Regions from separate parts of the Delftia sp. PX-1 genome, predicted to be linked through region 2. Evidence: predicted binding sites of a transcription regulator. Region 2 holds the regulator's gene; the other holds the start of a gene.
What was found. The regulator FliA, encoded in region 2, starts transcription of late flagellar genes. The targets are predictions, from matches to a motif close to CTAAAGTTTNNNNNNNNNNNGCCGNTA.
Positions count from the first base shown of each region.

Region 1 (5,891 bases), on a different replicon from region 2:
GAATGCGGCAAGCCGGCCGCATGGATCGGCACGAACCACAAGGGGTTCAGCTCGGGATTCTGCGACGACTGCAAGCGCCACGGCTACGAAGCCCGCGACGTGATCGCGTGGCGGCGTGCTGACACTTGAGGGGCCGGCCGATGGCGAAGAAACGCAAGACGCCGGCCCAGCCGGGCCAGGACTGGAACGCGCCGGCGGCCGAGCTGCTGGCCGAGCTGCCCACCGAACGCGACGAGCTGCTGGCCGCCGCCGTGGCGGCCGTGGTGGAGATCGACGCGGCGATCATGCGCGGCGACGGTGCGGCCGCCGAGGCGGCCAGCGACCGATACGAGGCCGTCATCTGGAAGATGAACGGCGGAACGCACGTGGGCAGCATGGCCGACCACGACGCGCCCGGCCAGGTCATCGAGCGCCATTGCGCGGCGGTGCCTGGCGACGTGCCCTTGTGGGGCCAGCGCGGCCAGTTCCTGGTCGCGGATGGCGACATGCGCGCCCTGGTGGAGTACGAGGCCGGCTACGGCGGGCCGCTGGGTGCCCACTTCCAGTTCCACGTCATCGACCTGGACAGGCCGTTTATCTCCGAAACGGGCTACCGCTCGCACTTCGACACGGCGCAGGGCTGCATGACGGTGGACGAGGTTGCGCGCGGCATCCTGGCTGCGCAGCGAGCCGAGAAGAAGCGCCCGGTGATGGTCGAGGCCAGCTACCGCGACCGCCTGGCCGATGCTCCCCTGCCCGCTTGGCTGGCCGGCCTGGAGCCGCCGGCGCGGCGCGAACCGGCGACCGTCCTGGTGCCGCCGGGGTTCGTCCTGGTCGATGTGGTGCTGCCCTCGCATCGGGCCTTCATCGCCAGGCGCTGGGCGGCCGAGGCCGCGACCAGGATCAAGGCGGCCAGGGCCGCCGGGTTGGACGCCAAGGGAAAAATCACCGGCGCAGGCCCGGAGCGAGATCCCGCATCGCCAGAAACGACGATGACCTGCAGCATCGTCAAAGCCGACGATGCCGAGCCGGTCGAGGGCGGGCCTGTATCGCCGGAAACGACGATGCCGGGAGCGAGCGCGGCAACCTGCAGCATCGCCAGGAATGGCGATGGAGGCCCGGCCGACCGGGTGGAGTTCAAGCCCGGCCAGCGGTGCGAGATCGTGAGCGTCCATCACCCGGTTTTCGACCGCTACATCGGCAAGCGCATCATCATCGTGAAGGTGCATCCCGACACCCGCCAGGTGTGGGCGCACGACGACAGGCCGGTAACGTACAAGACCAATCGCGCAGGCCGGCGCGTGGTCGATTCAGACCCGAGCTGCATCCAGTCGATCTACGGCTTCGACCAGTTGCGGCTTATCACTTGACCAGGAGAACGAACGAATGACGAACGACGCCAATATCCGGCTGGAGTGCTTGAAGCCGGCCGAACGCTGGGCACAACCGACCGGCGAGGAAGTCCGCGAGGTGCTGCGCCTGGCCGGGTTCAGCGGCAGCAAGGCCGCGAAGGCGCTGGGGCTGGGCGCGAAGGGCGACCGCACGATCCGCCGCTGGATCGGCGAGGACACCCCGATTCCCTATGCGGCATGGGCGATCCTGTGCGACCTGGCCGGGCTGGGCGTGATCTGGAAAGAGGATTGACGCCAAGGGAAAGGTTTTAGCGGCTAAAGTTTAGCCTTCGGATTCCGGTAAAGCGAAAAAAGTTTAGCTAAAGTGCTTGACAGGCTAGGGCATTTTGCCCTAATATAGCACTTGAAGGCCGGGCACATCGCCCAGGTCAACTACCGGAGAAAGTCCGATGAGCGACAACAAGATCATGCCCTGGATTGACGAGCTGGAGGGCGCGGCAGCGACCGACTTCCCGGCCCGCCGTGACGAGATCGCGGCCATGATGGCCGAGGCGGCCGAGCTGGTGCGCAAAGCCGAGGAACTGCGCGGCAAGGCGTACTTCGCCGGATGCTCCCTGGAGGGGCAGGCCAAGGGCCATTGGTCGATGGAAGCCGTCGAGCAGGCCAAGCGCCGGGCCGGCTGGTAAGAGCACATGGCCCGGTCGGCAACGGCCGGGCCTATCGAGGACGCCAAGAAGGGAGTATTGCGTGAGCCGAGGCAAGATCAAGGGCGGCCCCAGGTGGAGGAACGCCCCGGAGTGATCCGGGGCGCTTGGCCTGGTGCTGGCACACCGTAACCATGCTTCCGAGTGGGAGCACCCAGCATTCAACACGTAAGCGCGTGGAGGGTCAAGCTATGTCCAACATCATCAAGTTCCCCAAGGAGATCGAGCAGCCCGCCGCGCCCGCGCCGGTGGAGCCTGCCGCCGCGCCTGCTGCCCCCAACAAGGCCCCCGGTGCTGGCCTGCTGGCCGGCCTGGTCAAGTTCGTATGGGTGGCGACCGTGTTGGTCTGGCCGATCCTCAAGTGGGTGCTGTCGATTGCCACCTTCTTTCAGTTCGTGCGGATGCTCTACCACTGGAACACGCCTGGCGTGTATGCCGGCTGGTCGTTCCTGGTGTACTTCGCGGTGCTGACCGCGATCACCTACTTCGTTTCGATCTACAAGCCGAAGGGGCTTTGACATGAAAAAACAGACCCTGCCCTACCCGCCGGGATTCGTGGAGCCAACCACGGGCCGCGTGGCCGTCCTGGTGCGCGAGTACGCGGCCAGCGATTTGAACGGCGATGCGCCGGCCTATTGGTACAGCGCGCAATCCGAGGAATGGGGCCTTGACCCCTGGCGGCTCGTTGAAGGCGTCGATCCGCATGTGCATGGCGGTTCGTTCGACGTGTGCTTTGCGAGCGGCGGCACGCGCACCGTGGGGCCGTTGATGACGTTCTTCGTGAGCGCCGACCACGCGCAGCAGCTCGCAGTTTCGCGCGCCGCGTCGCAGATGGGGCGCTACGGAATGCGGGTGGTCGAGGTTCAGCAAGGCCCCGACGACCTCAAGCGCCTAGCCGCGCTGTATTCGGATGACGCCAAGAAGGGGTGATTTTTAGCCGCTAAAAGGCTTGACGCGCCCGGCGAGTTTAGCTAAACTTCTGCACATGGTCGGCGGCTGGCACCGCCTTTTGTTCAACAACCGGGTGTGGAGTTTATATGGGTGTTCTCCATGAAGAAACGGCTAACCGAAGCCCAATTCCAGGCGGCGATCAAGGGCCTGGAGATCGGGCAACAGACCATCGACATAGCGCGCGGCGTGCTGGTCGATGGAAGGCCCCAGGCCGAGTTTGTGGCCTCGCTGGGGCTGACCAAGGGGGCGGTATCGCAAGCGGTCAGTCGCGTGTGGGCAGCGGCGGGGGAAGTGCTCCCGCAGGGCTTCGCGCGGGTGACGGCGGTACTGCCGGAGCATCAAGCGTTCATCGTCAAGCGTTGGGAAGCCGACGCCAAGGGAAAGAGGAAACAGGAACCCAACTCATGAAAACACTGGTCACGGCAATTCAGAAAGGCGGACAGGGCAAGACCTTCGCAACCTGCCACCTGGCGTTCGACTTCCAGGAGCGCGGCCTTCGGGTTGCAGTGGTCGACCTGGACACCCAGGGCAATGCAAGCTGGACGCTGGCCGGCCACGACTCGGGCTATCCCGCCAGTCGCATGTTCACCGCCGGCGGCGACGAGCTGCGCGCCTGGTTCGCTGGCCGGGAGGATGACGGCCTGGCGCTGATCGCGGCCGATGCCAGCCTGGCCAACCTGGACAAGATGGACTTGGCCCAGGCCGCCGGCGCGCTGCGGGCCAGCATCGCGGCGCTAGGCGAGTTCTTCGACGTGTGCCTGATCGACACCGCCCCTTCCCTTGGCGTTGCCATGACGGCGGCCGTGCTGGCCGCCGACTACATGCTTTCGCCGGTCGAAATGGAGGCGTACAGCTTGCAAGGCATGAAGAAGATGGTTGCCGTCATCGGCAACCTGCGCAAGCAAAACCCGAAGCTGCGCTTTCTCGGCATGGTGCCGAACAAGGTGGACGCGCGGAAGCCGCGCCACGTCAGCAACCTGGCGACCTTGCAGCAGGCATATCCGCAACTGATCTTGCCGTTCAGTGTCGGCGCGCGAGACAGTATCGCGGAGGCGCTGGGCGAGCAGATGCCAGTGTGGAAGATCAAGAAAACCGCTGCGCGCAAGGCCACCCAGGAAGTGCGCGCCCTGGCGGATTACGTGTTCACGAAGATGGAGATCGCGCAATGACCAGCGCCGTAAAGACCAACGCCAAGAAGAAGGCCCCGCAAGCGGCCGCAGAGAAGCCCAAGGGCGGCGGGCTGGGCCTGGATGGCCTCGGCGACCTGTCGAGCTTGCTGGACGAGCCACAGGCCGCGAATGCGGCCCCTGGCGGCCCGCAGGAGCTGCCGCTTGACCTCATCGACGAAGACCCGCACCAGCCGCGCACGGCGGACAACCCCGGCTTCTCGCCGGAGTCCATCGCCGAGATCGGCGAGACGATCAAGCTGCGCGGCGTGAAGTCGCCCATCAGCGTGCGCGAGAACCCGGACGCGCCGGGCCGCTACCTCATCAACCACGGTGCGCGGCGCTACCGTGGCTCGAAATGGGCCGACAAGACCACCATCCCGGCTTTCATCGACAACGACTACAACGAGGCCGACCAGGTAATCGAGAACCTGCAACGCAACGAACTGACGGCCCGCGAGATCGCGGACTTCATCGGCCGCGAGCTGGCGAAGGGCAAGAAGAAGTCGGAGATCGCCAAGGAGATCGGCAAGTCGCCGGCGTTCGTCACACAGCACGTCACGCTGCTGGACTTGCCCGAACCGATTGCCGAGGCGTTCAACACTGGCCGCGCCAAGGATGTGACCGTCATCAACGAGTTGGTGACGGCGTTCAAGAAGAACCCCGAGGAAGTGGGTGCGTGGCTGGCCGACGACAGCCAGGAGCTGACGCGCGGATCGGTCAAGCTGCTGCGCGAGTACCTGGAGGACAAGCGCCACCAGGAAGGCGACCGCGACCCCAACACCGTCGATGCGTTCAGCGGCAAGACGGATGGCGAGGCCGAGGGCGACGGGCAAGGCCCGGAGGATGACGCCAAGAAGAAGGAGCCGAAGGAACCCGACCCGGACAAGCTCAAGAAAGCGATCATCCAGGTCACGCACGACGACCGCCCGGCCCGCCTGATCCTCAACCGCCGGCCGCCGGCCGAGGGCTGGGCCTGGCTCAAGTACGAGGATGACGGCCAGGAGTTCGAGGCCGACCTTGGCAAAGTGCAGCTTGTCGCGCTGCTGGAGGGCTAGACCCCCCCTGCACCAGACCCCGCCGCCCCCGCACCCCTGCGCCCCGCCATCGAGCGGGGCTTTTTTTTGCCTGCGCGCCCAGCGCCGGGCTGGCCCGTTTTAGCCGCTAAAAAAGTTCAGCTAAACACTTGCGCTATGTTGTATGTTGTAGTATGCTACACGCTACAACATACAACACCGGCCGAAAGGAGGCCCGATCATGGCAATCACGAAAGAGCAGATATTTGCGGTCGCCGACGAGCTGGACGCCGCCGGCCAGAACCCGACCCTGGCGAGCGTGCGCAAGCAGCTCGGCGGCGGGAGCTTCACGACCATTTCCGAGGCGATGAACGAATGGCGGGCACGCAAGGCCAGCCAGGCGGCCCCGATCCGCGAGCCGGCACCGGCGGCGATCACCGAGAAGCTGGCCGAGCTGGGCGGCGACTTGTGGGCCGTGGCCTTGGAAATGGCGAACAACCGGCTGGCCGCCGAGCGCGAGGCGCTGGAGGCCGTCCGGCAGGAAATGGAGGCAGCGCGCCAGGAGGCCGCAGAGCTGGCCGACCAGCTCACCGGCGAGCTGGACGAGGCCAAGGGCCGTATCGAGGCCCTGGAGGCCGCAGAGACCGACGCCAAGGGGGAAGCTGGGGCGCTACGCGAGAAGCTGGCAGCGGCCAGCGAGCGGGCGGCCACGGCCGAGGCCAG
Region 1 covers NZ_CP184764.1:25,520-31,410, forward strand. Annotated here, with positions in the region: gene ACN20X_RS29195 (hypothetical protein) at 1-129, shown strand, start outside; gene ACN20X_RS29200 (hypothetical protein) at 141-1,349, shown strand; gene korC (transcriptional repressor KorC) at 1,366-1,623, shown strand; gene kleA (stable inheritance protein KleA) at 1,781-2,017, shown strand; gene kleE (KleE stable inheritance protein) at 2,227-2,553, shown strand; gene ACN20X_RS29220 (DUF2761 domain-containing protein) at 2,555-2,965, shown strand; gene ACN20X_RS29225 (transcriptional regulator KorA) at 3,086-3,394, shown strand; gene ACN20X_RS29230 (ParA family protein) at 3,391-4,155, shown strand; gene ACN20X_RS29235 (transcriptional repressor gene korB) at 4,152-5,210, shown strand; gene ACN20X_RS29240 (DNA-binding protein) at 5,410-5,891, shown strand, end outside.
Region 1: the regulator FliA is predicted to act here: its motif matches at 1,647-1,673, upstream of kleA (stable inheritance protein KleA).

Region 2 (5,891 bases):
CAGGAATCCGTCCTTGATGACCTCGGAGACCACGCGCTGGTTGAAGCCGGGCGTGTGCAGGTCGGCCGCCTGCTTGGCCTGCAGCAGCTTGTTGTAGACGGACTTGGGCGCCACCAGGAAGCCGATGCGCAGGCCCGGGGCCAGCACCTTGGAAAACGAGCCCAGGTAGATCACGCCTTCGGGGTTGCGCGCGGCCAGCGGCAGGGCAGGGGGCTGCTCGAACCACAGGTCGCCATAGGGGTTGTCCTCGATCAGCGGGATGTCGAGTTCACGCGCCTTGTCCACCAGGGCCTGGCGGCGTGCCTCGGCCATGGTGCGGCCGGTGGGGTTCTGGAAGTTGGGCAGCACGTAGGCCAGGCGGGCCTTGTCGGCGCCGGTGCCGGCCTTGGCGGCGAAGTCCTCGACGAGGATGCCGTCGTCATCGCTGTCCACGCCCACGGGAATCGGTTCCTGCGGCGCAAAGGCCTGCAGCGCGCCCAGGTAGGTGGGCTTTTCGACCAGCATGCGGCTGCCGCGGTCCAGGAAGACCTTGCCGATCAGGTCCAGCGCCTGCTGCGAGCCCGTGGTGATCAGCACCTGGTCGGGGTCCACTTCCCAGGGCAGGAAGTCGGCCACGGCCTGGCGCAGGGGCGCGAAGCCTTCGCTGGTGGCGTATTGCAGGGCCGCTGCGCCATCACGCTGCATCACGGTCTGGCAGGCCTGGGTGAACGCGTCCAGCGGGAAGGCCAGCGGCGAGGGCAGGCCGCCCGCCATGCTGATGATGCCGGGACGGTCGGTGAGCTTGAGGATTTCGCGGATGGCGGAGGGGTTCATCTTGGCAGCACGGTCTGCCAGCGTCCAGGTCGTCATAAAAAAAGCAGTTCCAGGTCTTTGCGGTGCCCGCCATGCGGGCGGGCTGGTATGGGTTGCCATGCCGTCGTGGGGCACGGGCCGGCCGCATGTGAAGAGCGCAGTGCGGATGGTGCTTTCGCTCTTGCGCCGGCAATGAGGGTATTTTGTCGCGGCCGTGAAGGGTCTGCGCATCCTCCCTTCAATAGCTGGGCAGGCCAGTACGGCCTTTGCCTGGGTGTGGATGGCAGACCCTCATGCGGCCACCATCCACATCGCCGTCAGCGCCAGCATGGCCGCCATGGCACGGTTGAACCACAGCAGCCTGCGTCCCTGGGCCAGCCAGTGGCGCAGCAGTGCGCCCACGCAGGCATACAGCAGATTGCTGGAGAAGGCATAGGCGGCCATGACGGGCAGCACCACGGACAGGCGCTCGCTCAGGTCGTCGTGCCCCGCCAGCCAGCCGGCCACGATGGCCAGGGCCAGCAGCCAGGCCTTGATGTTCACGAATTGCAATCCCACGCCCTGCCAGAAACCCACCTGCAGCTGCTGCTGCGATTGCAGTGACGCCATCTGTGCGCTGCGGCTCAGGCGCCAGGCCATCCACAGCAGGTAGCCGATGCCGGCGGCCTTGACCAGCCACAGCAGCAGCGGTGCCGCCACGATCGCCGCGCCCACGCCGGCCGTGCTCAGCACCAGCAGCAAGCACCAGCCCACGGGCACGGCCAGGACGAAGCGCAGCGCCGGGCGCAGGCCGTGGTTGGCGGCCAGGGCCGTGGACAGCGTGGTGTTGGGGCCGGGGCTGAAGCTCATGGAAGCGGCGAGCAGCAGCAAGGCGGTGAGTTCGGACGGTGGCATGAGGCGGTGGCCCCGGAGGTCTCCATACAGGCGGCAAGGGGCTGTTGGGGAGGAGGGCACGGCAGGCCTGCTCCGCAGCACGAATGCCTGCAATATAGGTGCAAGACCTGTACAGTACCAATACAGTTGAACCCTCAATTGCATGTTCTGTATCGGCGCCCATCCCGATACAGTGACGTTTTGGTGACCCTCTCATGCCCGTTCCCCTTTCGCGGCTGGCGCCGCAGACCCTGAGCACCCAGCTGGCCGAACGCCTGGGAGAGCGCATCCGCATGCGCCTGCTGCCGGCGGGCGCACGCCTGCCCTCGGTGCGCGAATGCGCGCGCCAGCAGGGCGTGAGCACGCACACGGTGGTGGCCGCCTATGACCTGCTGCAGGCCCAGGGCCTGGTCGAGGCGCGGCCGCAAAGCGGCTTTTTCGTGCGCGATTTCGTGCAGGACGCACCGCTGCTGCAGTCCGAACAGGCCCGCGCCGCGCCTGCGGACGAGGCCACCGGCGCGCCCAAGGGCACGCGCATCAATGCCTCCATGCTGGTGCGCGGCATGTTCCACCAGAGCGTGGGCGGCAGGCCCCAGCCCGGCGCGGGCGTGCTGCCGGCCCAATGGCTGGAGGCAGGCTTTCTGGCCGCTGCCATGCGCAAGGCCTGCTCGGGAAAATCCCTGCACGACTCCTGCGTGGGCTATGGCGACCCGCTGGGCGACATCAGCCTGCGCGAGGCGCTGTCGCGGCGCCTGGCGCGCCTGGGCATTGCGGCGGCGCCGCAGCACATCATCACCACCATGGGCGCAACGCATGGGCTGGACGTGGTCAGCCGGGCCCTGCTGCAGCCGGGCGATCCGGTGATGGTGGAGGAGCCCGGCTGGGCCGTGGAGTTCGCGCGCCTGGCATCGCTGGGCATGCGCGTGCTGCCCGTGCCGCGCGGCCCCGACGGGCCGGACCTGGCCGTGATGCAGCGCTACTGCGAAAGCTGCGCACCCAAGCTCTACGTCAGCGTGAGCGTGCTGCACAACCCCACCGGCTACAGCCTGTCGCCGGCCAGCGCCCATGAGGTGCTGCAGCTGGCGCGGCGATTCGGCTTCTACGTGGTGGAGGACGATACCTATGGCGAGATCGCGCCCGACCACGCCGCACGCATGACCGTGCTGGACCGCCTGGGCCACAGCATCTACGTGAGCGGCTTCGCCAAGCTGCTGGCACCCAACTGGCGCGTGGGCTATCTGGCGCCGCCGCCTGCGCTGGTGGAGCGCCTGGTGGACACCAAGCTGCTGTCCACGCTGACCACCCCCGCACTGACGGAACGCGCCCTGGCCCACTGCATGGACCAGGGCCAGCTGCGCCGCCATGCCGAGCGCCTGCGCCAGCACCTGGCCCAGGCCCGCATGCGCAGCGTGGCACTGGCCCAGCAGGCCGGAGCCCGCTTCGCGGCCGAGCCGGCCGGCATGTTCGGCTGGGTGGACACCGGCGTGGACACCGAAACCCTGGCCCAGCGCCTGCTGGACGCCGGCTACTTCATCGCCCCCGGCTCCATGTTCCACGCCGGCCGCCAGCCCAGCACCTGCATGCGCATCAACTTCGCCACCACGCAGGAACCCGCCTTCTGGCGCATCTTCGAACGCGAAGTCCAGGCCATGCGCGGCAGCGCATAGAAAAGGGAATGGGAGAGAGGAGAGGGGGAGGGGGCGGAAGGCGGGGAAGACTGTATCGACCCGCAAACATAGATCAGACCAGCAGCGCAAAAAACCCACGAGGCCCAAAGCGAGGGACACCGAGCAAGGGCCGCCCCGCCGCGAGGGTGTCGTCCCCCTCCCCCGCGAAGCGGGTAGAGAGGGGGAAGGCGCGTCAGCGCCTCAGGGGGTGCCCCCAGTCAATGCGCCCGCATCTTCGTACGCAGGCGCGCAATCGCCTGGCTGTGCAGTTGGCACACACGCGATTCGGTCACGCCCAGCACGGCGGCGATTTCCTTGAGGTTCATGTCGTGCTCGTAGTACATGCCCATGATGTACTGCTCGCGCTCGGGCAGGGCCTTGATGGCTTCGACCAGGGCCACGCGCAGGCGGTGGTCGCGCAGCAGCGCAAAGGGGTCGGCGCCGCTGTCGGCCACGTGGCGTTCGAGGAAGTCCTCGCCCTCGTCGCCGCCTGACATGTCTTCCAGGTAGACCAGTTGCGTGCCGCGCACCTTGCCCAGCAGCGACTGGTAGTCGTCCAGGTCCATGCCCAGCTCGTCGGCGATCTCGGACTCCAGCGGGGTGCGTCCCAGGCGCTGCTCCAGGCGGTGCAGCGCGTGCTCTATGTCCTTCTGGCTCTTGCGCGAGCTGCGGCTCATCCAGTCGCCCTCGCGCAGTTCATCGAGCATGGCGCCGCGGATGCGCTGGCTGGCGAAGGTCTCGAATTGCACGCCCTGCTCGCTCTCGAAGCGGGACAGGGCTTCGGCCAGGCCGATCATTCCGACCTGTATCAGATCATCAAGCTCCACATTGGGAGGCAGCTTGGCGATCATGTGCAGCGCGATCCGGCGTACCAGGGGTACGTGCCGACGGATCAGTGCATCGCGGTCGAGTTGGCCTTTGGCGGTGTACATGGCAGTCAGTGGCTCCAGGCATGGGATGCAGGCAGCGGTGCGTAGCCGGCGGCCAGGTCCTGGCCGCCATGCGGCAATACGCTGCCCGCATGGTTGAGCAACTGCAGCGCCAGGCGCTGCAGGTCCGGTGCATGGTGCAGGCGCACGGGCAGCAGCCCGGGCGCGTGGCCCAGATGGCGCTGTGCGCAGCGCAGCAGCGCGTCGATCTGTGACTGGCGCCGTTGCGCATCCTCGGCCTGGCTGCGGGCACCGGTCTGTCCGCGGCGCCAATCGTAGCTGGTCACATCCACGGGGTCAGCGCCGGGCAGCAGCGGCGCCAGCAGGCAGCGCAGGCCGGCATGCACGGCCAGCTGCTTGAGCTGGCGGTAGCAGCCCAGCACGCGGGGGCCGTGTTCGGGCAGCACCATCAGCGGGTGCACGGCCTGGCCGGGCAGATTGCGGGCCAGCGTGTCGGCATCGGCATACAGCATGACGATGGCATAGCCGCGCACATGGCGCTGCAGCCATTGCATGGGCGTCATGCCGGCTTGCCGTGCCTGCAGGGGCAGCAGCTCCAGGCCCTGGCGGGCAGGCAGCACGGCCACCGAGCTGTGACGGGGGTCGGGGTGCAGGCCGGTACGGGCCTGCCAGGCGCTTTGCTGCAGCAGCTGGGCCAGGCCAGGCGCGTCGGCCGCCTCGCCCTGGCTGGCATCGAGCACAAGGACGGGCATGCCCAGGCGCTGCAGGCTGGCGCAGACCGGCCACAGCAGAGATTGCTCGGACTGACCTTCAGGGTCGGCCGCCGTGTCGCGCAGCATGGCCAGCACACGCAGGCTGGACGGTGCTGCGGCGCCGGGCTGGCCGTGCAGGCCCAGGCCCTGGTGCAGCTGGGGGAAGGTCTCAAGCATGGCTGACCTCGCTGTCCATGGTGCTGGGGCTGGACGGGGTGAAGAAGAAGTCCAGGTCCAATGCCTTGGGATCGAAGGCCGAGCGGGTGGAGGCGCGCATGGAGGCGGAGACCAGCTGCTGCGCATCGGCGCGCTCCCAGTCTTCGGGCACGCGCTGGCCGTTGGTCACGCCGCGCAGCTGCATCTGGTGGCGGATCAGCGTGTCCACCGAGGGGCCCAGCTTCACGGCCTCGTCCACCTTGGTGAGGATGGCCTGGCTGGAGCCGCGTGCCTTGAAGGCCTGCATCACATCGTCCAGCGCATCGCCCTGGCCGGCCGCGTTCACGGCCAGCAGCTTTTGCACGCCGGGCAGGTCCAGCAGGTCCAGGATTTCGTCCTTGCGCGGATCGCGCGGGGCCACGCCCGTGGTGTCGATCAGCACCAGCTGCTTGTTGGCCAGCAGGCCCAGCAGGTCCTGCAGCGCGGCGCGGTCATGGGCCAGGTGGGCGACCATGCCCAGCATGCGGCCGTAGGAGCGCAGCTGGTCGTGGGCGCCGACGCGGTAGGTGTCCAGGGTGATCAGGCCGACGCTGGAGGCGCCGTACTTGGCCGCGCACAGGGCCGCCAGCTTGGCCGTGGTCGTGGTCTTGCCCACGCCGGTGGAGCCCACCAGGGCGAAGACGCCGCCTTGCTCGTACAGCGGCTCCTGGCCGGCGTCGGTGCGCAGATTGCGTTCCAGCACCTGCATCAGCCAGCGCACG
Region 2 covers NZ_CP184763.1:595,076-600,966, forward strand. Annotated here, with positions in the region: gene ACN20X_RS02750 (aminotransferase-like domain-containing protein) at 1-849, opposite strand, end outside; gene ACN20X_RS02755 (LysE family translocator) at 1,084-1,686, opposite strand; gene ACN20X_RS02760 (aminotransferase-like domain-containing protein) at 1,881-3,332, shown strand; gene ACN20X_RS02765 (RNA polymerase sigma factor FliA) at 3,551-4,264, opposite strand; gene ACN20X_RS02770 (hypothetical protein) at 4,270-5,151, opposite strand; gene flhF (flagellar biosynthesis protein FlhF) at 5,144-5,891, opposite strand, start outside.